2 linked regions of the Pontiella desulfatans genome follow. The protein of the gene in region 1 interacts with the protein of each later gene in a pairwise test. Links are inferred from orthologs where the notes say so. Each region holds a gene or a part of one and is shown on either strand. Other genes may lie near its edges.

What was found.
Region 2: the proteins of E9954_RS30655 (region 1) and kdsB interact in binary tests that used the Escherichia coli proteins (3 or more experiments, as listed by UniProt). The link is inferred for Pontiella desulfatans from one-to-one orthologs.

What each region holds. Positions count from the first base shown.
Region 1 is NZ_CAAHFG010000005.1:59,044-70,674, reverse strand. What follows is about bases 4,405-7,348. They hold E9954_RS30655 (TetR/AcrR family transcriptional regulator), read left to right. Parts: upstream 4,405-5,550; coding sequence 5,551-6,147; downstream 6,148-7,348. Other genes in these bases: E9954_RS30645 (nitroreductase family protein), read left to right, coding at 7,197-7,348; E9954_RS30650 (NADP-dependent oxidoreductase), read left to right, coding at 6,231-7,175; E9954_RS30660 (NUDIX hydrolase), read right to left, coding at 4,800-5,426; E9954_RS30665 (NFACT RNA binding domain-containing protein), read left to right, coding at 4,405-4,755. Also shown: E9954_RS30685 (response regulator), read right to left, coding at 126-2,048; E9954_RS30680 (hypothetical protein), read right to left, coding at 2,045-3,331; E9954_RS30675 (hypothetical protein), read left to right, coding at 3,521-3,925; E9954_RS30670 (gamma-glutamylcyclotransferase family protein), read right to left, coding at 3,929-4,324; more of E9954_RS30665, read left to right, coding at 4,363-4,404; more of E9954_RS30645, read left to right, coding at 7,349-7,745; E9954_RS30640 (putative quinol monooxygenase), read left to right, coding at 7,773-8,063; E9954_RS30635 (DUF4437 domain-containing protein), read left to right, coding at 8,178-9,011; E9954_RS30630 (SDR family NAD(P)-dependent oxidoreductase), read left to right, coding at 9,036-9,812; E9954_RS30625 (MarR family winged helix-turn-helix transcriptional regulator), read left to right, coding at 9,909-10,355; E9954_RS30620 (DUF3795 domain-containing protein), read left to right, coding at 10,440-10,847; E9954_RS30615 (alkyl/aryl-sulfatase), read left to right, coding at 10,961-11,631. UniProt on the Escherichia coli protein: Involved in response to both electrophiles and reactive chlorine species (RCS). Represses the transcription of the nemRA-gloA operon by binding to the NemR box.
Region 2 is NZ_CAAHFG010000001.1:813,583-825,095, reverse strand. The notes cover bases 8,688-11,513. They hold kdsB (3-deoxy-manno-octulosonate cytidylyltransferase), read left to right. Parts: upstream 8,688-9,494; coding sequence 9,495-10,532; downstream 10,533-11,513. Other genes in these bases: kdsA (3-deoxy-8-phosphooctulonate synthase), read left to right, coding at 11,088-11,513; tnpA (IS200/IS605 family transposase), read left to right, coding at 10,555-11,001; rfaE1 (D-glycero-beta-D-manno-heptose-7-phosphate kinase), read left to right, coding at 8,688-9,396. Also shown: E9954_RS03085 (PulJ/GspJ family protein), read left to right, coding at 1-576; E9954_RS03080 (hypothetical protein), read left to right, coding at 578-3,028; E9954_RS03075 (FmdB family zinc ribbon protein), read left to right, coding at 3,102-3,329; E9954_RS03070 (polyprenyl synthetase family protein), read left to right, coding at 3,356-4,219; E9954_RS03065 (epoxyqueuosine reductase), read right to left, coding at 4,326-5,354; E9954_RS03060 (peptidase), read left to right, coding at 5,395-6,258; E9954_RS03055 (hypothetical protein), read right to left, coding at 6,307-6,903; E9954_RS03050 (deoxycytidylate deaminase), read left to right, coding at 7,048-7,527; E9954_RS03045 (DUF3108 domain-containing protein), read left to right, coding at 7,521-8,375; more of rfaE1, read left to right, coding at 8,377-8,687. UniProt on the Escherichia coli protein: Activates KDO (a required 8-carbon sugar) for incorporation into bacterial lipopolysaccharide in Gram-negative bacteria.

The sequences.
Region 1 (11,631 bases):
TCCGTGCATTGATTATCCTTTTCGTCCCGGGCTCATACTTGATGCAACAGTTTGCAGAACCAAGACCGACAGGCGCCACAAGAAAAGGTTCAAATTTTTAGTAGAATTTACTAGCAGCGGACGGGTCAGGCATATTGCTTAAGCAGTCCGCGGATATCCTCGCGCCGGACGGGCTTGGAGAGATAGCCATCCATGCCCTGCTCGAGGAATTTCTCGCGGTCGCCCTTCATGGCATGGGCCGTGATGGCAATGATCGGCGTGCGCCGCTCGTCGCCTTCCTGTGCGCGGATCATGGCGGTGGCCTTGAGCCCGTCGAGCACGGGCATCTGGATATCCATCAGGATAAGGTCGTAGCGGGGGCGCTGTTCGAGCGGTTGCGTGAGCTTGAGCCGCACGAGCGCATCCCGGCCGTTTTCGGCAATATCGACCCGGCATCCCATTTTTTCGAGGAACTTGGCGATGACGCGCTGGTTGAGCTTGTTGTCTTCGACCACCAGCACATCGAGTCCGAGCTGATCTTCCTGCGGTTGCTCCTCCACCGCGTTTTCGTCCCCCGGCGGATTGTCCATGTTCAAGGTAATGTTGAAACTGAACACCGCTCCTTTCCCCGGTTCGCTGCTGACGCAAAGCTTTCCACCCAGCTGTTCCACCATCTTCTTGGAGATGGCCAATCCCAGCCCGGTGCCACCAAACTCGCGCGTGTGCGAACCGTCGGCCTGGGTGAATTCGTGGAAGATGAACTGCTGGGCCTCTTCGGATATGCCGATTCCCGTATCCGCAACCCAGAACCGCAGCGTGCATTCGTTTCCCGTCCGCTCCAGGCACTCGACACCGGCTACAACATGGCCTTTCTGGGTGAACTTGATCGCGTTGGCCATCAGGTTGATCAAGATCTGGCGCAGGCTGCCTTCGTCGGTGCGGACATGCGGAAGATTGGAGGGGCAGTTGACCTTCAGCTCCAGCCCCTTCTCCTTGACGGAGGGCGTGAAAAAGGTCTGCAGCTCGTTCATGACCTTGCCCACGTCCACCGTATCGATGTTGAGGTCGAACTTGCCCATTTCGATGCGCGAGAGATCGAGGATGTTGTTGATGATCTTCAGCAGGTTGTCGGCCGAGGCGGAGATGGTTTCGACATACTCGTGCTGCTCGGGCGAAAGCTCCGTATCCCGAATCAACTGCGCCATGCCGAGCACCCCGTTCATCGGGGTGCGGATTTCGTGGCTCATGTTGGCCAGGAATTCGCTCTTGGTGCGGCTGGCCTTTTCGGCCTCCTCCTTCGAGGTCTCCAGCTCGGCCTTCAGGCGCTCCTGCTCGGTGCGCTGGTTTTCGAGCTGGTCCACCATATGGTTCACGCCGCGGCCGAGCTCGCCGAGTTCATCGAGGGAGACCGTGCGTTTCACCCTGGGGGAAAGGTCGCCTTCCTGGACCGACTGGATGCAGGCGAGGATGTTGTTGAGCCGGGGCACGGTCATCTGGCGCACCAGCAGGGCGCTGAATAGGGTGATCAGGACAATGCTCGCAAGGAAGCCGCCGAGGAAGCCGAGGGCATTGCGTTGCTTGCGCTGGGCGGCGTTGCCGGTTTCGAGCTTCAGGCACAGGTTCCCGAGCCACTGGCCATCCGAAACGAGCGAGAGGGTGGCCAGCAGGTAGGTTTTGGAGTTTTCCCGGATCCGCATCGTGGCGGCGGCCGCGAGCTCTTGGGTGCAGTTGGGGAACCCCCTGAACTCGGCCACATCCGTTATCGGGGTTCCCTCCAGCTCGGGATCCGTGCTGTAGTAGATGGTGCCGTCCGGCTGCCCCACCAGGGCCAGCACGACCGTTTCGCCAACGAGCCGCGAGAGCGCATCGGCATCGCGCGCGGTAGAATAGGAAATGGCGCTCTGGCTCATCAGCCGCCCGGGAATCTGCGCCACATAGTCGAGGCGTTCGTCGATCTCCTGGTTGAAACGGCTGGCATAGAACAGCTCCAGCCCGGAAAGCAGGACGGAAGCGATCATGAAAATCGCCAGACCGAGCTTGAAGGCCAGCGAGAGAAAAATCTTTTTCATTCGCCCCCCTCGTCGCCGCGCAACTTAAGGACGGCGACTGCGGCGCGCTCGGGGTCGATCGAGGGATATTGCTCGACAAACCTGCTGGAAAAGACCGGAGGGTCCGCCATGAGGTTGTTGCATTTCAGGCGGAGCCTCCGCTGGAATTCGGCGTGGATGTCCTGCCCAAAGGTTGGGTCGTACAAATCGCCCTTCAGCCCGGTTGGGCACTTGGTGTAGCGCACCCATTTCTGGGCGATCGGCGGGCGGCTCCAATGGCGCATCAGCTCGATGCCCGCATCGCGCCCCGGCGCATTCTTCAGGACCGCCCAGGTGGTCAGGTATCCGCCGACCGCGTGGCTGTTGCCACCGAATCCAGGCATTTGGGCCAAACGCAGCTGCCCGATCCTTTCGGGACATGCGGTCTTGAATGCATTGTAGCGCCAGGTGGCATCAAAGAAAAACAGGGCGCGGTTTTCGACCAGCATGAAGCGAGCGGCATCCGGCCAGGTCACCGAAGCGGCATTGCCCTCGGTGGGCTGGTAGCGCCCCAGCTCGCCGAAAAACGCATCCGTACGGGCATAGGCCTCTGCGATGGTTGGTCCATCCGCTTCGCCCTCGGAATCGCACTCGGGGAGGCAGGAATAGAGAAGCCCATAGTAGAGGCGGCGGAACGAACCGGAACGCGCCACGTCGAGAAACGCCGCAATGGGTTCGGCCGCGGTTTGGTTGTAGGCGTGCACCTTTTCGACGTAGCCCAGCAGATCCTTTTCCGTCATGCCCTCTTCGCGGATGTCGAGGCCCAGCCGGTCGGCCACGGATTGGTTATACCAGGCCGTGTAGAGAAACCCTTCGATGTAGGGCCCCGGGAACACCCCGGCCGTGTACCGGTGGGCATCCTTGCCCTCCACCAGGAAATTTTTCTGGGTCTTACCGAAACCGGGCACCGCGCAAAAATCGACCAGATGCTTGCGCCCCCAGTCCCAATCGTCCAGCTGGTCGGCCACCATGCTGTAGATCAGCGGGTCCAGCCACACCACGTCCCAGTCGAACGTTCCCGAACGGATCATTTCCACAATGCAGTTCGCGGCGGAAAGCTGCGACTTTTCCGGAAGAACATCACTTGCGAACTGGAACTCGACATCCAGTTTAGGATGGAGGAAGCGGAATTCATCGAGCACTTCGCGAACCATTTGCTCCCGGCCGCCCTCCCCCTTCCAATGCCCCATCCAGCGCAACTTGCCCGTGTCGGCCGAAATATCCTCCGCAAGGCTAGAGCAGACTCCATAGCAAAGGAAGGCCATTGCGCATGACCACGCAAGCCATCTCCCTGCCCGTTCCCTGTTAAAGCCCTTGCTCACATTCCTCCTTAATATACAGACTTCACACAAAATCAGACAATCGAAGCACTTGCAACCCATTTTGGGAGTCGATTCCTCTCTCGACAATCCCCCGGGCCACCATTAGTTTACGAGCGAAGGGAGGTGGATTCGATGATCACCGCAAGGCAATGCAAAGAAGTCTCCGTCCGCGTGCTGAACGATATCGGCATTCTCGCCCAGCTCACGAAAATCGTGGCCGACAAGGGCGTCAATATCCGCGCCGCCGCCGCCTGGGTCGAAGACGAGAACAAAGGCGTCGTCCGCCTTGTGACCGACGACAACCTCAGGGCCATCGATGCCCTGCGCGCCCACAGCTATGCCCCCGAAGAAATCGACTCGATCGAAGTGCCGATGCAGCACTCCCCCGGAATGCTGGCCAGCATTTGCACCAAGATCGGCAACGGAGGAATCAACATTAAATACCTATACGCCAGCGCACCGGTATCGGATGAAATCTGCCTGGCCGTACTCTCCACCAGCAACAACGAGCGCGCGCTGGTGCTGCTGAACGAATAGGCGTCAAACCTCGCTCCAGCCTTTGTACTCGCTGCAAAAGGAAGCCAGTTGCCCAGGGGTTAATTGCTCCGGGTGCCAAGGCTCCGGGGCGGCAATGTGCCTACAATCGTCGGAAAGCACATAGGCAAAGGCTTTGGCGTCTCCAAGGCAGACCCCGATCCGGTCATATTCCTCCCCCTCGAACGCGTCCAGGCGCCCGAACTCGTCCGCCGTCAAACCTTGGTAGAGAATCCCCGCAACCGAATCATCCAACGAAACGACAATCACTGGATAGTGCTGGCCAATCACGCGCAACCGCGTGTAGCCCTCGAGCGTCGCCGGCTCCCCTTCGAGCCGTCGCCCCATCACCGCCTGCAGCACCTCCGGCCACATCAAAGTTCCATAAGCGAATAGATTCATCTTCGTTTCCCCGCCTTTCGTGGTTAACAATATTCCCCATGAGAGGAAAAGAAATACAGCCCGATTTCTGGAAATACGAACTGCCCGGCGGTTTCGAGGCGCTCGCCGGAAAAACCGACGCCGACAACGACCTGCTCAGCCTCAGGGTCGCCAGCGCCAACGACCTCTGGTTCCACGTCCACGGCATGCCCGGCAGCCACGTCATCCTGCGCCATCCCGACGGCGAAAAACCCGACAACGCCACCATCAAACAAGCCGCCGCCATTGCCGCCTGGCACTCCAAGGCCCGCACCGCCGGCAACGTCCCCGTCAAATACACCGAAGCCAAGCACGTTGGAAAACCACGCGGCGCCAAGCCCGGAACCGTCACCATCAAACGCGAAAAAACCACCAAGGTCCGCCCCGCCATCCCGGGAAAAGCGTCTAATTAGAATTCACGGCCGTCAATTCTAATTCGACGCTTTGGGAGCGGGGCTTAGTCGAATTCGGTCGGGAGCTCCGGGTTTTTGTGGTGTTTGGCCATCAGCTCGACTTGTTCCGGCAGGGTGCGGGCGCGGGACAGCGGCGGCAGGTCGCCAACCGGGAAGAAGCGCGCTTCGGCAATGTCGTGATCCAAGCCCCCTGCCTCTCCGATGATTTCGCAGAGGAACATCAGTTTGTAGGTGTGGATCGGGCGCTTGTCTTCGTTGTAGTGCAGGTCGCGGTCGAGCACGGCGGCGAGCTTGGTGCAGCGGACTTCGTAGCCGGTTTCCTCGCGCAGCTCGCGCTCGACGGCGGCCGAGGGCGGGTCGTTGACGTCGGCCCATCCGCCCGGGAGGCTCCATAATCCATCATCGAGTTCCCGGCAGAGCAGTACCTGCCCATCCCGGAAAACCGCGCCGCGAACATCGACGCGGGGGGTGGCATAGCCGGTTTCGCCCTCGAATAAATCCAGCCATTGGTTGAAAGGGACATCCGAGGCTTCGGCCATCATTTCGGCGACCAAAGCACGGAGTTCGGTGTAGCGTTCGCGATCGTAGGGATCGGCGGCATACTCGAGGCCGATCTGCGCGATGGCCTTGACCTTGCGCGCCCATTCGACGTGTTTTGCTTCCGAATCCATTGCGTGTTCCTTCTTGGTTTGCCCCGTCCGCTTATTCCATGAACCAGGCTATCACAAGGGAAAAAGCAGAAGGATTCATTTTTCGCTTGCCTTTGTAGACGACCGGTCTAATATGTGCAGCGAAATGAAGGAACAAACGACCAAAGAACGCATTCTTGATGCCGCCGAAGAGATCATGCTGGAAAAGAGCTTCCACTCGGTCGGCCTGAAACAGATCCTGGATGCCGTCAACGTGCCGAAGGGATCGTTCTACCACTATTTCGAATCCAAGGAGCAGTTTGGCGTCGAGATGCTGAAACATTACATGGCGGAAGCCTGCGCGCTGAAACGGTCGTTGCTGATTGCGAGCGAGATGGAGGCGGATCCGCTGGTGCGGTTGTTTAACTATCTGGACGGCAGCGTCGATTTCATTGCCAACAACCCCGGCAAATACCCCTGTCTGGCGCTTAAGCTGGCTTCGGAGGTTTCCGACCTCAGCGAAGGGATGCGCACGGAGATTGTTCGGGGAATCCTGCAATGGATCGATATCTACCAGGAGGTTCTCGATGAGGCGGTTACCGAAAAGAAACTTCCCGGCGCCATCGATACCGCAGCCGAAGCCCAGCTGATTCAGGATCATTGGTCCGGGGCCGCCCAGCGATCCGTCATCAGCCGGAATGCCACCCCAATTCGCCAGACGGTCGAGCACATCAAAACAAGGATCGGCAACATGGCCAACTAGCCATCTATTTTTTTACCGCACACTAGACGACCGGTCTATTTCGACCGGGCGAGAGACAATTAAAACCAAATGGAGAACATGAAATGAAAGCATACCTGTTGAAGGAAGCCGGGGGTGTTGAAAACCTCGTTCTGAGCGAAATCGAAAAACCGGCCATCAAAGCCGATGAAGTTCTGGTTGAAACCAAAGCCATCAGCATCAATCCGGTCGACGTGAAAGTCCGCCCGCACGAAGCCGTGCTCAACATGATCCTCGGCACCGAAGAGCGCCCGGTTATCCTCGGCTGGGATATTTCCGGAACCGTGGCGGAAGTCGGCGCGGATGTCACCGACTTTGCGGTCGGCGACCAGGTGTTCGGGATGGTGAATTTTCCAGGGCATGGAAAAGCCTATGCGGAATATGTCGCCTCCCCCGCCAGCCAGCTCGCCCAGATTCCGGAAGGCACAACGTTTGAAGAAGCCGCGGCAACCACGCTGGCCGCCTTGACCGCCCTGCAGGTATTAACCGGTCGGGTGAAAGCGGGCGACCGGGTGCTGATCCATGCCGGTTCCGGCGGTGTCGGCCATTTCGCGATCCAGATGGCCAAGAATATCGGCGCACACGTGATCACTACCTCGTCCGCGAAGAACCGCGAGTTCTGCATGGCACTCGGTGCCGATGAGCACATCGACTACCGCGAACAAAAGTTTGAAGAGGTCTTGGCCGACATCGACTTCGTGCTCGACGGCATGGGCGGACAGGTACTGGAAGATTCCCTGAAGGTCGTTAAGTCCGGCGGCAAGATTGTTTCCCTGCCAACGCATACCTTCCCGGAAGAGCTGCAGGCCGAAGCCGATAAACTCAACGTTGCCCTCGAGTTTGTCATGGTTACTTCGAATGGCGACGACATGAATACGCTGAAAGGGATGCTCGAAGCAGGCATCCTCAAGCCGCATGTTTCCGTTACCTTCCCGTTTGAACAGCTGGCAGACGCCCACCTGCAAATCGAATCCGGCCGCACCGTCGGCAAGGCCATCGTCACCCTATAACCAAACAGAGGAATACTCAAAATGGATGCCATTGAAATGATCAAGGAACGCCGCAGCGTTCGTAAATTCAAAGCAGGCGCGGTCGATCGAAACACCATGAAGGAGATCATCGATCTTGCCCGCTGGGCGCCGTCGTGGGCGAACACCCAGATTGCGCGCTACACGCTGGTCGATAGCCCCGACGTCATCAGTAAAATTGCCCACGAAGGGGTAAAGGGATTTTCCTACAACATGAAGACGCTGGAAAACGCCAAGGGCGTCTGTGTGCTCAGCCATGTGACCGGCAAAAGCGGACGGCTGGATCCAGAAAAGTTTGATATGGAGTTTGCCAACCCGGAAGCGTGGGAATCCTTCGATGCCGGCATCGCTTGCCAGACCTTCTGCCTGGCCGCACATGCCAGAGGCGTGGGTACCACCATCTTTGGCGTCATCGACAAGGACACTATTCCGAAACTCCTGAACCTGCCCGAAGACGAAACGGTTTCGGCCCTGATCGTCTATGGCTGGCCTGACGAAAGCCCGAAACCCACCCCGCGCATGGAAGCCGACGAAATCCTGCGCTTTGTTTAGAACCAATTATTCTAAGGAGAAAATGAAATGGCACTGACCATCGTTGCAACAATCAAAGCGAATGCCGACAGCGTGGATCTCATGAAAAGCGAACTGCTGAAGCTGGCTCAAATAACCAACGCCGTAGACGAGGGCTGCATCAACTATCATCTGCACCAGGACAATGAAGCGCCGATGCTTTTTGTGGTTTACGAAAACTGGGAATCCCCGGAGCTGCTGCAGAAACATGTTGATTCGGCACACTTCCAGGCCTTCATGGCCGCAACGGAAGACGCAACCGAAGAGTTTACTGTGAACACACTGACCCAAATCGGATAGTTAAATTCTGGAGTGCGGTGGCAACCAACGGGCGACACCGCTTTCGGAAAGCGCCGTGGCATTTCATTTCCCGGCGCACTCCAAAAATATTTAAACAGCCACAGGAGAAAAAAAATGAATCCCAAGAATACGATATCAATAGTACTGCTTCTCGCGGCCAGCTCCCTGGTGGCGGGTTGCACAACCATATCGTCGGATATGGCCGGGAACGGGAATATAAACGTGATCCAGGCGGACGATGTTGAATATACCCATCTCAACCCCAAGCGCGGTGATCTCGCGCCAAAGGCGGGAACGCTGTGGGGTGATCGCAACGGCACCGAGCCGACCGGTTTTCTGCTGAAGCCGCCGAGCAATTTTGAGTCGCCCCCGCATATCCACAACGTTTCCTACCGCGGCGTCGTGATTCAGGGCGTGATTCACAATGATGATCCCGATGCGGCCGAAATGTGGATGCCGCCTGGCTCGTTCTGGACGCAGCCTAAGGGTGAAGTCCACATTACTGCAGCCGAAGGTCAAACCTCGCTGGCCTACATTGAAATTGAGAAAGGGCCTTACCTCGTGCTGCCGGAAGAGCAACATTTCGACAGCGGCGAACGTCCGGTCAACGTGGATGAACAGAACATTGTATGGCTGAGCGCATCCGACATTAACTGGGTGGATGAAGACGGCGCACAGATGGCCTTTCTCTGGGGAGACACACAGGAAGGGGAACTGAATGGAACCTTCATCAAGCTGTCCGCCGGATTTGAAGGTGCAATAACCAGCCGCGGTTCAACCTTCCGGGCCGTGCTCGTTAAAGGAGCGCTTGACTATAAAGGTAAGGATCTGCTTCCGGGCAGCGGGATCGAAGCCTCCGGGCCGGCCGTGCTGGAAATTGAAGCCGATGCCGAAAGCCTTATCTATGTGCGCACGGATGCCAAATACAAGATCATTCCGGCTAAGTAACGGTTCACTCATTCGCGAAAGGAAATCATGAAGAAGATACTGATCACAGGATCAACGGACGGCATCGGGTTGGAAACGGCCCGTATGCTCGCAGACATGGGGCATCAGGTTTTAATTCACGGACGCAATCCCGCCAAAGTGGAAAAGTTGGCAGCAGAACTCGGCGCCGAAAGCTACGTGGCCGACTTGTCAGATCTGACTGAAGTTGAAGCACTGGCAACGGCCGTGGCGGAGAAACACGAGACCCTCGATGTGCTGATTAACAATGCCGGGGTCTTCAAGGTTGCCGAGCCCGTCTTGGGGAATGGCCTGGACGTGCGGTTTGTGGTCAATACGGTGGCGCCGTATCTGCTGACCCGCAAGCTTCTCCCCATGCTTGGAACGTCCGGGCGGGTGGTGAATCTTTCATCGGCCGCCCAGGCCCCGGTCGACCTGAATGCATTGATGGGCAAAACACAGCTGGATGACATGGGTGCCTATGCCCAGAGCAAGCTGGCCATCACGATGTGGTCGATGGAAATGGCGAAGGAGTTAGGCACGAACGGCCCAGCGGTTATCGCCGTGAATCCCGGTTCGCTGCTGGCCAGCAAGATGGTCCGGGAAGGATTCGGTGTTACCGGTTCGGATCTGGGCATTGGTGTGGACATCCTCTGCCGAGCCGCGCTTTCGGACGAATTTGCCGATGCTTCGGGTAAATACTACGACAACGATTCCAAACGCTTCGCCAATCCGCAGGCGGATGCCCTCAACCCCGCCATGCGCAAGGAAGTCGTCCGCTCCATCGAATCGCTTATTCATTAGCCAAAGGCGCTATTTTTAAACCCCATTTATCTCCTGCCCAGTTACTGAATATAAAACCCGTTGACATTTGTTCGGCCACGAAATATTTATGTTTTCATGACAACAAGGAACCCAATTAACGGAATCATTGGCCAGGTCGCCCGGATTCGGGAACAGGCCAATCTGCTGATTGAGCAGGAGCTGCGCAACGTGAACATAGCGGGCATCCTGCCCGCGCATGGTTCGATCCTCTATTTCCTGTTCCAGCAGAACGAACCGGTCGCCATGAAGGAGATCGTCGAAAAGGTCGGGCGGGTGAAGTCCACCGTCACCGGAATGGTCAACACGCTCGAGCACTACGGCTACATCGAAAAATTTCCGAGCGCGGAAGACGGACGGGTTATTCTCGTGCAGCTCACCGAAAAGGGGCTGGCGATTCGTCCCGAAATCGAGGCCATTTCGGCGAAGCTGATCGATCAAACCTATGGCGATATGCCGCAAGCCGACCGCACCAAGCTGGCGGATCTGCTCGCGCGGATTCTGGATAACCTGACGGCGAAATAAAATTTTCATGTCACACGAGGAAAATTGGCACCAACTATCCATATAGTTCGGCCACGAACATTCAACCCTACCAGGAGGAATACCATGAATACGAAAAAGATGACCCGCAAGACCTTCACCTGCGCCGCACTCTGCGGATGCGCCGCCGCAATCGCCGGATGTGCAACGAACGAAACCGCCCGGGCCAAGGAAGACCTCGGTGCCTACTGCGGCCTTCACTGCGGCTCGTGCCCGATGTACACCGGCGGCAAGTGCACCGGCTGCAAGGGGCCGACCGAAACCCTCTCCGACCATTGCAAGAAGTGCGAAATGCGCCCCTGCGCCCAAGCCAAGGGCGTGAAATCGTTCGCCGAATGCAAGGGCTTCCCCTGCGCCAAGACCGAAGCCTTCCACAACTCCGGCAAGCCCATGGGCAAAGCGGCCGCCGCCAACTGCAAGGTCATCCAGGAATCCGGCTACGAAAAGTGGCTCGCCGCACAAAGCGCCAAATAAGGGCACATTATGAACCACGAAATACACGAACCACACGAAACAAGAATCCTGCCTGGGCATTCCGTGTATTTAGTGTATTTCGTGGTTAGAATAATCCATTGGAGGAAAAAACCATGAAAAAGAATATCATTACACTCGCATGCTGCATTGCCGCTTCCGTTTCAGGGGCCGATACACCGGAAACGACTCTGCTTAAAAAACGATCCGCCGAGTTCCGCCAGGATGTCGTGCGGGTCGCCGAAAACGTCTACACCTTCACCGGCCACTCGGTGCAACCGGTCTCGATGATTATCGGGGAGGATGGACTCGTGATCGTCGATACGGGCATGGACGTTCAATCCGCCCAAGGTGTGTTGGCGGAAATGCGGAAGATCACCCCCCTACCGGTCAAGGCCATCATCCTGACGCATGGCCACGGCGACCATACCGGGGGTTTGCCCGTCTTTGCATCCGAAGGCTCGCCCGACATCTGGGCGCGCGGAAACTTTGGCGACGAAGGCCATGCCTTCGAATCCGCGGGCCTAACCATCACCCGCAAACGCGGTGCGCGGCAGGGGGGTTTCCTGCTTCCGCCGGAAAAGCGGATCAACAACGGCGTGGCGCAGGCCTACTATCCCAAGCGCGGCGGCGCGGTCTTCGGAGCGGACAAATCCGTACAACCGAACAAACGTCTGACGGAGGCGCGCAAATCCATCGAAGTTGCCGGAATCCAGCTCGATCTGGTTTCGCTCAACGGCGAAACGCAGGACGCGCTTTATGTTTGGTATGCCGGGCAGCGGGTGCT
Region 2 (11,513 bases), on another replicon or contig:
TCCCTCTATTTTGTCTCCACCGGCGCGCGCCGCCAGCTCGAAGGCATCCTGCGCGACACCGCGCCCATGCGCTGGAAGGCGGATGCCGCTGGAACCTGGCACCATTGGCTAACCATCGAAGCCCCATACGAGGGCGTGGATGCGAACACCATCGACAATGTGGTTCGCATGTCGGACTACTATCACAGCGCCCCCGGCCAGAAGTCCATCGACTTCCGCGCCGCCCACGCGATGGGGGGCGAAAACGGCGAAATCACAAGCACTTCAATCGACTACACCCAACCGCTCCTGGGCAATATTGCCGACCACGCCGTGCTTACCACGTTCCAGATTGCCGTGAACGGCGACGATGCGTGGACGGGCGGAAGCCCGGACGGGCTGCCCGACCCCGACGACTTGCCGCGCTTCGTCGATGTTACCATCGGCCTCGTGCCCTCGACCACCATGGAGAAGGCGATGCAATTGTTCAACGCGGCGACCCCCCTGCGGGGGCGCGACCTGGTTGCCGAAAACGAACGGGTCTATTCCCGCCGGATTTTCATGCCCAACCGAGGGGTTGAACGGCTTTCCTATTAAAATGAAAAAACAACAACCATCCAAAAGCGGGGCGGCTCTGGTGATCGCCCTCGGGTTCCTGGCGATCCTGACCATCATGATTATTGCGTTCGCCGTGCAGACCCGGACCGAACGCATTTCCGGACGTTCGTTCCTCACCTCGGCCCACAACAACCACCTGCTTCAAACCGCATTGGCCCGCGCCATGGAGGATATCGACCAATCCATCGGAACCGCCCCCCCCTCTTCCACCAACCTGGTGCTGGGCACCGTGGGCGACACGTCCGAACCGATTGCCGACACGGTGGACTTCACCATGGAGAAGGCTTTTTTCCAGTCGGGCAACGCGGCCATTGCAAGCGCCTTCCGCAGCGAGCAGGATGTCGCCACATGGGAAACGGTACAGGCCGGAAACGGGGACGTGGTCGGGCGCATCGGCTATTTCATCATCAACTCCTCGGGCTTCCTCGATGCCAACCAGGTGGGCGGAACCGATGGCGCCGGCGACTACATTGCACGCGAAGCCGGCCTGTCCCCGAAAGAGATCCAGCTCTCCAACTCGGCCAACATCATCCCCGAATTCTCAACGGGATCGTCTTTCAACCACTATGGCATGGACCACCAGGACGGTAATCCAGGCCAATCCGCATCCGTTGCCGAGCTCTCCCCCGGACTGGCCTTCGCCCACAACCGCAACAATGCCTGGCGGCGCTTTGAATCGCTGCGCGACGTGCAAGCCCTGAACGATACAACCGGGAACAGGATCATCCCCTCCAGCGTCGCCTCCTTCTCCACCTTCTCGTTCACCCGGCCGGGATGGGACGACGGGCGCACGTTCATGGGCACGAACCAAAGCACTCTTGCGGAAAAAACCATCGAAGATGAACTTGTAAAAATCCCCGGAGTCGACAGCCAATATGTCATGAACCAGCTCACGGACTATCTCGACACCGACACGGAACCCACGGACATCGACTATTCGGTCGAACCTGTTCCACTGATCAACGAGTTCGCACTCACCAGCACCTTTATTTTCACGAACGAAACCGAGGTGGTGGACAACGGCGACGGCTCCTTCGACACGAATATAACCGTCTATGTGACCAACAACTATGTCCTCGAAATCGAGGTCTGGTATCCGTTCGCAGGCTATACCAACCCGGACGACTTTTCCATCCGCAGCACCATGGCCCCGATTGAAACCGGAGCGTTGCCCACCGACTTGTTCGGCGATATTGGCGAATGGATGAATGCCGAGGTTGCACTAGGCAATGGCTGGGAACCCAACTCCGCCCCGATCGACTTCATCTTCTTCGAGAACGAAGAACCCTACAGCGTCTCCTTCGATAACCCCGAAGATCTCATTGATATCTTCGAAGAGATGCGCAGCGACATCCAGTTTCCGCTGATCGAATGCTGGAACGACTCCAAGAACTTCCTGGCCGACCGCGTGGTGGCTCTCGAATTCCCGATCGACGAGGCCATCGACAAAAGCGGGTTCATGGACTCGGTCGATGACTATGCCGCCTACCTGTTCAATGCGAACAACCCGGAGACGATCACCTCGCTGGTCTTCAACATCAGCATGTCGGTCAACGATCCCCGCCTCAACTGGGATGGCGATGGCAATGAATTCTCCGACCACCAGTGGGTGGATGAGTCCAGCGCCTACCCCTCCAACGAAACCGCCAGTGTCGCCGACACCCTCGGCGCCGTGAACTCAACCATCTCGAACCAAACCACCGTCATATTTGTCCGCAACGAAGACCGGATCGACACCCCGTGGGAATTCACCTATTTCCTCTACGACACCGCCCAGCCTTGGCAAACCAAGCAAATGCTCAAGGCCAATGATGGCAACGGCTCCCGGATGATCATGGAAAGCCTCTCCCCGCATCCCTCGGGCACCAGGCCGCGGCACGGCTTGGTGAACCCCTATTCCCCGCACACCAATGTCATTGCATCGGTGTTCATGGGCATCCCTCTCGACGAGTTCAACATGCCGGCCAAACGCCACCTCAGCTCGGCCCAAGCATCGCAGGCCGCAGGAATGTTCATGGACTATGTCGCCGAACATGGCTGGCCCGACCATGCCGCCGACCTGTTCGAGAACGACGAACCCATGGACGCCGGCTTCATGGAAAAACTACTCAATCTGGCCAAGGACCCCGACTCCGACACGGCCAACCCATGGGAAATGGAGGCCTTTTTCCGCAACACCTTCGAGCTGTTCAATCCGCACGACACGCTCTACACGATCCTGCTCGCGGCCCAGACCGGAACCGATGTCGACGGCGACGGCACCATTTCCGACGACGAGGTGCGCGGCACGCAAAAGGCCGTGGCCTATGTCTGGCGCGATCCTGTGGAGGAAAAAGCCGCCGTCGTTTTCTGGGGATTGGGCGACACCCTGCAAAAATTTGAAACCGGCGAAAGCTGGGGCACCATCCTCGACCAATTCAAGCCCGACTAACGCTTTTCCCCGTTTGAACATTTCCAACCTCCGCGAATTTCCCTATACACACGGGACTCAACCAGGAAAAAACATGCCGATATTCGAATACCAATGCAAAAAATGCGGCACCCGCTACGAGGCGCTGGTGCCAACCGCCGATGCCAAGGCCGCCTGTGAATCGTGTGGTTCCAGGCAGGTTGAAAAACAGCTCTCCACCTTCAGCGCCACCACAGCCGCGCCCACCGCCTCGCCCTGCGCCGAAATGGGATGCGGCAAAGCCGGCACCGGCTGCGCCGGCAGCTGCCCGGTTGGTGGTTAGCATTACGAAATACGGATTACGTGCCCATGAACATCGCAAACTACCTCAAGCAAAAACAGGCCATCATTGAGACGGCCCTGAATGACTGCCTTCCCCCCGCAAGCACCCGGCCGGCCCTGCTGCACGAAGCCATGCGCTACAGCGTACTCAACGGCGGCAAGCGCATCCGCCCCATCCTTTGCATGGCCGCAGCCGAACCGTTCCGGGTTCCTTCCCAAACCGTCATTTCCGCCGCCATTGCCGTCGAACTGTTCCATTGCTCCACGCTCGTGCACGACGACCTGCCCTGCATGGACGACGACGACCTGCGCCGCGGCATGCCCACCTGCCACATCAAGTTCGGCGAAGCCAACGCCGTGCTGGCCGGCGATGCCCTGATGATCCATGCCTTCCAAATGCTGGCGGAAACCGGCCAGTCCAGGCTGTCGCTCGAACTGGCCAAAGCCGCCGGCTCACTGGGCGTGATTGCCGGCCAAGTGGAAGACCTCGCGGCCGAAGGCCGGGCTCCCAACGCCTCCCTGATCGATTTCATTCACATGAACAAAACCGCCGTCCTCATCCGCGCGGCCGTTCGCATGGGCGCCATCGCCGGAGGAGCCAAGGAAGACGAGCTGGAAAACCTCAGCAGCTTTGGTGAAAAAACCGGCATGGTCTTCCAAATCATCGACGACATCCTGGACGAAACCTCATCCGACGAAGTGCTGGGAAAACCCACGGGGTCCGACCTGGAGCTCCATAAAATGACCTACCCCGCCGTGCATGGAATGAAGGCCGCACACGCCGAAGTGAAAAAACTCACCCGCGAGGCCATCGCTGCGCTCGACATGCTGCGGCGCGAAACCTCCGCCCTGCGCGCCATTGCCGAATACCTGATGGATCGGGAATTCTAGACCGCCAAAGCGCCCCCAACGCATGCACGTCCGCGCTCACGATCGTGAGCATGGACGGACGCCACAACCTGGCATGGGGATTGCTCTAAACATGTACATCTCCTCCTCATCGGGCGGCAAGCTGGTCAAGGACCAGTTTGCTGCCCGAATTCTTTTCCACCCAATCGAGCAGCTCCCGGGCGCGAGGCGTCTTCCTCTTCTTTAGCACCACCACGGCATTTTTGCGCAACTGCGTCACACCGGCATAGGAAACCGCATTGCCTTTGAGCAATCTACGCAACGCCCCGGCCGGGGTTTTCAGCAACCATTCGAGATCGACCGGGATGCGGGTATCGATCTTGTCGCGGGGTGGACAGACCTTCGTGCAATCATCGCAACCAAACAGCCAGTCGCCGATCATTTCGCTTTCTTCGCGATTCAAGACGCTTCGCTTCTCAATTGTGAGATAGCTGATGCACTTGCGCGCATCGATGGGCTTTCCAGATTCAATGGCGTTGGTCGGGCATTTCTTAATGCAGGCCAGGCAGTCATCGCACGTGAACGGCATGCGGGTTTCGTGGATCACCTCCGGTAGTTCGGCATCGATAAACAGGCAGCCGATGAATACGCGGACATTGGTACGGTCGGGCACCCGCAGCAAATCGTTGCCGCCGATGATCCCCAAGCCGCCAACGGTCGCAAACAACCGCTCATAGACCGCCTTGGTGTCCACCGCCGCCTCGGCCTCGCCCCCCCCGCCCAGCAACGCTTTCAGCTCGGCCAGCATCGCCTGACCGGTCGAATGGTAGTCGACCTCCTTGGCATAGGCCGAGATGTAGCCCAGCAGGGCATCGTCGGCCGGCGCAGGAAACGGGTGTTTGGCCTCCGGGTCGCCCCACCGGTTGGTGAAGGCCAGCACAATCACCGACTTGGCGAACGGGAAGGTTTTCCACGGATCTGCCTTTTCCGGAAACATGCGCTCGAGATAGTCCATCTCCCCGTGTAGCCCGGCTTCCAGCCAACGGGCCATCAGAGCATTGTTTTCCTCAATCCGTTGCCTGAGCAACGGGTTGTCCATACGGATACAAGCCGCCGAATGGGCCCCGCCCCGCATCGACGTTTCCTGCAACCACTCCTGAAAGTTTCCAAAATTCATTTTGCGTCCAGCACTGAAAATCGCTAGCAAAGTACCCAACATGACCGATGATTTGAAGATCATATTCATTTTCGTGGACGGGGTCGGGCTGGGTTCCGATGATCCGGCCATCAATCCCTTGCGCGACCCGCGCTATCCGGATCTCGCAAAACTCCTGGATTCCGCCATTCCGCTCGATGCAAACCTTGGCGTTGAAGGCAAACCCCAAAGCGCCACGGGGCAGGCCGCGTTGCTGACCGGCGTGAATGCGGCCAAGGCCATGGGCCGGCACATCGAAGGCTTCCCACCGCCGACCTTGAAAAAACTGATCGAGCACGAAAACCTGTTTGGCAAGCTTCGGAAGATGGGAAAAAAACCCACCTTTGCCAATTCCTACTGGATCGACGATCCTCACAAGATTCCGTTGCGCCGTCAGTCCGTTACCACCGTCATGACGCTTTCGGCACTTGGAGGAGTACGGCATAAGGAAGAATTACTCACGGGCATGGCCGTTAACCACGACATCACGCGATGGACCATGCACACACGCGGCTACGATGGAGAACTGGTCTCGCCGGAAACCGCGGCCGGCCATCTACTGGCCGTGGCAGAGGAACACGACTTTACCCTCTTCGAATATTTCCTGACCGACCGTGCCGGTCATTCAGGCAACCCGGAACTGGTCGGCCAATGCCTTGAAACGCTCGAACGTTTCCTGCCCAAGGTGGCGTCTTTCGCCGCACAACCAGACCACCTGTTTCTCCTATCAAGCGACCACGGGAACATTGAAGACCTCTCCACTTTCACCCACACCCGCAATCCCGTCCCGCTCATCGCCTTGGGAGCAGGTGCGGAACGCTTCCGAAACCTGGAAAGCATCACCGACGTCACCCCGGCCATCCTTGAACGGTTCATGGAACCATGAAAAAGGGAGCCGAACGGCTCCCTTCAAAAAAATAGCCAGACGGTTTTTCTAGAACTGGATACCGCCCTGCAGCAAAAGGCCTTGCATGGAGAGATCCTTCTTGCTGACGGTGCTGCCATCTTTCGCATCAAACCAGACATCGACATAGTCGATCGAAACCACACCGCGGATCTTTTCGCTGCCCCAGGTGGCCTTCAGGCCAACCATCCAGCCCGGTTCCAAATTCTCAAACTCGACGTAGGCATCATTGTCGCCCGTCCAAGTCGGAAACAAATACCAATTATAGCCGGCATGCGGCCCGATGGCCAAAGAACCCGTCTTTTCACTGACCTTGAAACGGAAAGAGGCATCGGCACCAACATTCACACCAACGACCGGTCCAATGTACGGACCAACGAGTCCGGCAATATCGGCAACATAAAGGTCATCCTCAAACTCCAAGCCCACCTTAAAGTCAATATTGTAGGCCAGGTCGGGGCTGTAGTTTTCCCCGTTCACGAAAAATTGCTCGGCATCGGGAACAAACCAGACGCCGCCCACGGTCTCCAGCAACAGATTCGGCTTTGGCCAAAGCCCTTCGGCTTGCGCAAAAATTCCAGACAACACAAAAACAGATGCCACAATGGCTACACGATTCATTTTCATTGAACTCTCCCTTGGTTAAATCCTTTTCCCCTCAACATGCACAATGCCGACGTATGGAGCGAGTGTTTCAAATCCGAATGATGACTTCAACAAGAATATATGCCGCTTGAACACTCGCAAATCCGGAAGTATGGTATGCGCCCTATGACTCAGGAACCAACCAAACGTCCGGACTGGGACGAATATTTCATGGATATCGCACATGTGGTCTCCAAGCGGGGGAACTGCTGCCGGCGCAAGGTGGCGGCGCTGATCGTGCGCGACCGGCGGATTATTTCCACCGGCTACAACGGCACGCCGCGCGGCATCGACAACTGCTACGAGGGGGGCTGCCCGCGTTGCGCGTCCGACGCCCCCTCGGGCAAGAGCCTCGGGGAATGCATCTGCGCCCATGCTGAGGAAAACGCCATTGTCCAGGCGGCCTACCATGGCATCAGCGTGAAAGATGGTTCGCTCTATTGCACATTGAGCCCGTGCCTGATGTGCACCAAGATGATCATCAATGCCGGCATCAAGGAAGTGGTCTACGAAACCGAATACCACTTCACCCTGCAGGCGCGCGACCTCTTCGCCGCCGCCGGCGTCCTTTGCCGACAGTTCAAACGGAAGCAGGAACCATGTTGAAGTATGGGAGAAGAGGCGACCGGGCGAACAAGACCGCCCCGCATACCCGTATGCGTCCAACCGCTCTGGGATTCATGTTCACCCTGGCCGTTGCCTTGTCTTCCTGCGCGCCAAGCGCCCTTGGAAAGACCGCCAACTTCGCCAACTGCTTCATCCCCGGCGAAGTAACGGAATACAAGGTTTCCTGGATGGGCATCCCGCTGGCCTGGTCAAAATCATCCACGGAAACCATCACCGAAAACGGACGGGAGCTGATCCGCATCCGGATGGTCTCGCAAACCTATAAAGCCTATACGCACATCTACAAGGTGGATGATGTAACCGAAGTGATCGTTGACCCTGAAACCGCACTCCCGTTGCGCCTAGACCTCGTCCTCAACGAAGGTAGCCGTCAAAAAAGCCACCTGACCCTGTTCGACCATGCCAACAAAACGGCTACCTTCCACGACCGGATTGCCGGAACGACCCATGTTGTGGCCATCGAAAGCCGGACACAGGATATCCTCTCGTTCATCTATTCCATCCGCAACGACAACCTCGAGATCCTGGCCGAAAACGTTCACACGGTCTTTGTTGATGGAAAGATCCATGAAATGGGCCTGGCCATCCGCAAGGATGGGCAGATCAAACTTCCAGACTATGGAAAAATCGACTGCAGCCAGGTTGAACCCATTGCCGAATTCGATGCCCTGTTCCTGCGGGAGGGGAAAATCTTCTTTTGGATTTCAAAGCAAAACCGCCGTATGGTTACATGTGTCCATGCCAAGGTAGCCGTCGGGAAAATCAGCGTCAAACTGCAGCAGGTTTCGGGGCCCGGCAACGATTTCTGGGTGAGGAGAAAAGAATAAGATGAAGATAACCATTCAACGCGCAAAGGACTTGCTTTGCTGCGCACAAAAAAAACGGATCCTGGTGGTGGGCGATCTCATGATGGATCGCTTTGTTTATGGATCCGTCTCACGGATTTCCCCCGAAGCCCCGGTGCCCGTCGTGCATGTCTCCCACGAAAAGGCCATGCCCGGCGGTGCCTGCAACGTCGCCTCCAACCTGCTCGCCCTCGGCGGCAAGGCCGCCATGGCCGGCGTGGTTGGCCACGACGCGGTTGGCGCCGAGTTGAAAAGCCAGCTCACCGAATCCGGCGTATCGCTCCACGCCGTCATCGACACCGAAAACCACCCCACCTGCGTCAAAACCCGCATCGTCGCCGAGCGCCAGCAGGTTGTGCGCGTCGATCGCGAGGAATACCTCCGTATTTCCGAGGAAGAGATGGCCCGCTTCTGCAAACTGATCAAAGAGGAAATGGCCAAGGCCGATGGTGCGATCATCGAAGACTACGGCAAAGGCTCCGTCCAGCAGCAGGTCGTCGATACCGTACTCGCTGCCGCCGAACAATCAGGCATCCCCGTTGGCTACGACCCCAAGGACGACCACATCCTGAAAATGGAAGGCGTCTCCGTCGTTACCCCCAACCGCAAGGAAGCCTTCGGCTCCGCCGGAATCAGCGAAGGCAAGCCCTGCGACAACCCGCTCGTAGACACCGCCCTGCTCGAAGTTGGCCGCATCCTCGACGAAAAATGGAAAGCGCGCCACACCCTCATCACCCTCGGGCCGCACGGCATGCTCCTGCTCAATCAGGGCGACGAACCAAAGCACATTCCCACCCGCGCCCGCGAGGTGTTCGATGTCAGCGGCGCCGGCGACACCGTCATCGCCACCTATGTCCTCGCCCTCGCCTGCGGTGCCACCTATCTCGAAGCCGCCGAGCTCTCCAACTTTGCCGCCGGCGTCGTCGTCGGCAAACTCGGCACCGCCACCTGCTCCCAAAAAGAGCTCATCGACTACATGACCACCCATACGGAAGAGTTGTAACCATGCCAACCATCAGGACGAACTTAAAGCGGACTGGGAACTTGCCTCGAAGGGCGAGCTTCCCTTTAAAATCGAACCGTTGAAGTAGAGGAACGCCCGTGCAACCCACCCTTACCAAAGTCCATCCCATCTCGAACCACCGATTATTGCTCACCTACGATAATGGTGAAGAGCGCGAGTTCGATGTCGCCCCCTATCTAGATACCGGGATTTTCAAGGAATTAAAGGATGACACCCTTTTCAATAGCGCGCGGGTCAGCTTCGACACCATCGAATGGAACAACGGGGCCGACCTATGCCCGGAAGTGCTCTATGACGAGAGTGTTCCGGCCGGAAACCATGGACGAATGGTCGCCGAGAGCTCTCCGACATACATTGCCAAAGATAGAAAAATGAAAATAGTTGGCGTAATTCCGTCGCGGTGGGGCTCGACGCGGTTTCCGGGCAAGAGTCTGGCGATGATTTCGGGCAAGCCGATGGTGCAATGGGTGGTGGAGCGCGTGAAGCAGGCGCAGAAGCTGGATGCCGTGATTGTGGCGACGGACGATGAACGGATTGCCGATTGCGTGAACGGCCTGAACATGGATGGCGTGACCGTGGCCATGACGCGCCCCGACCATCCATCGGGCACCGACCGCATTGCGGAGGCGGTGCAGGACATGGATATCGATGCGGTGATCAATGTGCAGGGCGACGAGCCGCTGATCGACCCGGCGTTGATCGATGACTTGGCCGATGTCATCTCGAGCGGCGAATGGGACATGGCGACCGCCGCCACACCGATCGACAACGAAGACCAGATCGAGGATCCCTCCGTGGTGAAGGCGGTCTTCAACCGCCATGGGCAGGCCCTCTATTTTTCGCGCTCCTCCATCCCCCACATCCGCGATGTAACCGGAGAGCCGGAACCAGGCATCTATTGGCGGCACATCGGCATCTACGCCTACCGCCGCGACTACCTGCTCAAGCTGGTGGCCGAGCCCCCCTGCGCGCTGGAAAACCTCGAAAAGCTCGAACAGTTGCGCGCCCTCGACATGGGGTGCCGCATGAAGGTGATCCAAACGCAGGATTTCGGCATTGGCGTCGATACCCCGGAAGACGTGGTAAAGGCCGAGGTGCTTTTGAACAACCTGTAGAAAACCCCGGAGGGGTTGCCCCATGTCAACGTATACACAGATCCTGTACCACATCGTCTTTGCCACGAAAAACCGCGAACCGGTTTTACGGAAAAACCATCGCGCCGATCTCTATACCTATATTGGGGACATCGTGCAGAAACGGGATGGCCACCTTTGTTGCATCGGTGGCGCGGAGGATCATGTGCACATCCTATGCTCCCTTCACCCAGCGCTCGCCTTGGCGGACCTTGTGAAGGAAATCAAAACGGCGTCTTCGAGCTGGATCAAATCGGAAAACGTCTTCCCCGACTTCCGTTATTGGCAAAGCGGCTATGGCGCATTCACCTGTTCTCCCGAAACGAAGGAACGGATCGCTGAATACATCTTGAACCAGGAACAACACCATGCCACGGAATCCTCGGCGGACGAACTGAAACGATTGCTCGCCGAAACCGGCGTGGAATATGATGTGGAATATTTTGAATGATGTTGGGAGACCCTCCGGGGTCTGGTATCAATGTCGTTCGGTTCGTTGGCTGTAACAACACATGAATATCAAAATGGAATTTGACCATGACTAAGACAATAAACGTTAATGGGGTGAAGTTTGGTGGCAAGAATCCGCTGGCGATGATTGCGGGGCCCTGCGTGATCGAAAGCCGCGAGGGCTGCATGGCGATTGCCGACAAGCTCGTGAAGCTATCGAAGAAGCAGAACATCCCCTTCGTCTTCAAGGCTTCGTACGACAAGGCGAACCGCACCTCGATCCATTCCTACCGCGGCCCCGGCATCGAACAGGGTCTCGAAATCCTCGCCGAGATCCGGGAAAAATACAACGTGCCGGTACTGACCGACGTGCATAGCGTCGAGGAGATCAAGATAGCCTCGAAGGTGGTCGACATTATCCAGCTGCCCGCGTTCCTGATCCGCCAAACCGACATCGTGGTGGCGGCGGGTGAAAGCGGCGCGGTGGTGAACGTGAAGAAGGCGCAGTTTGCC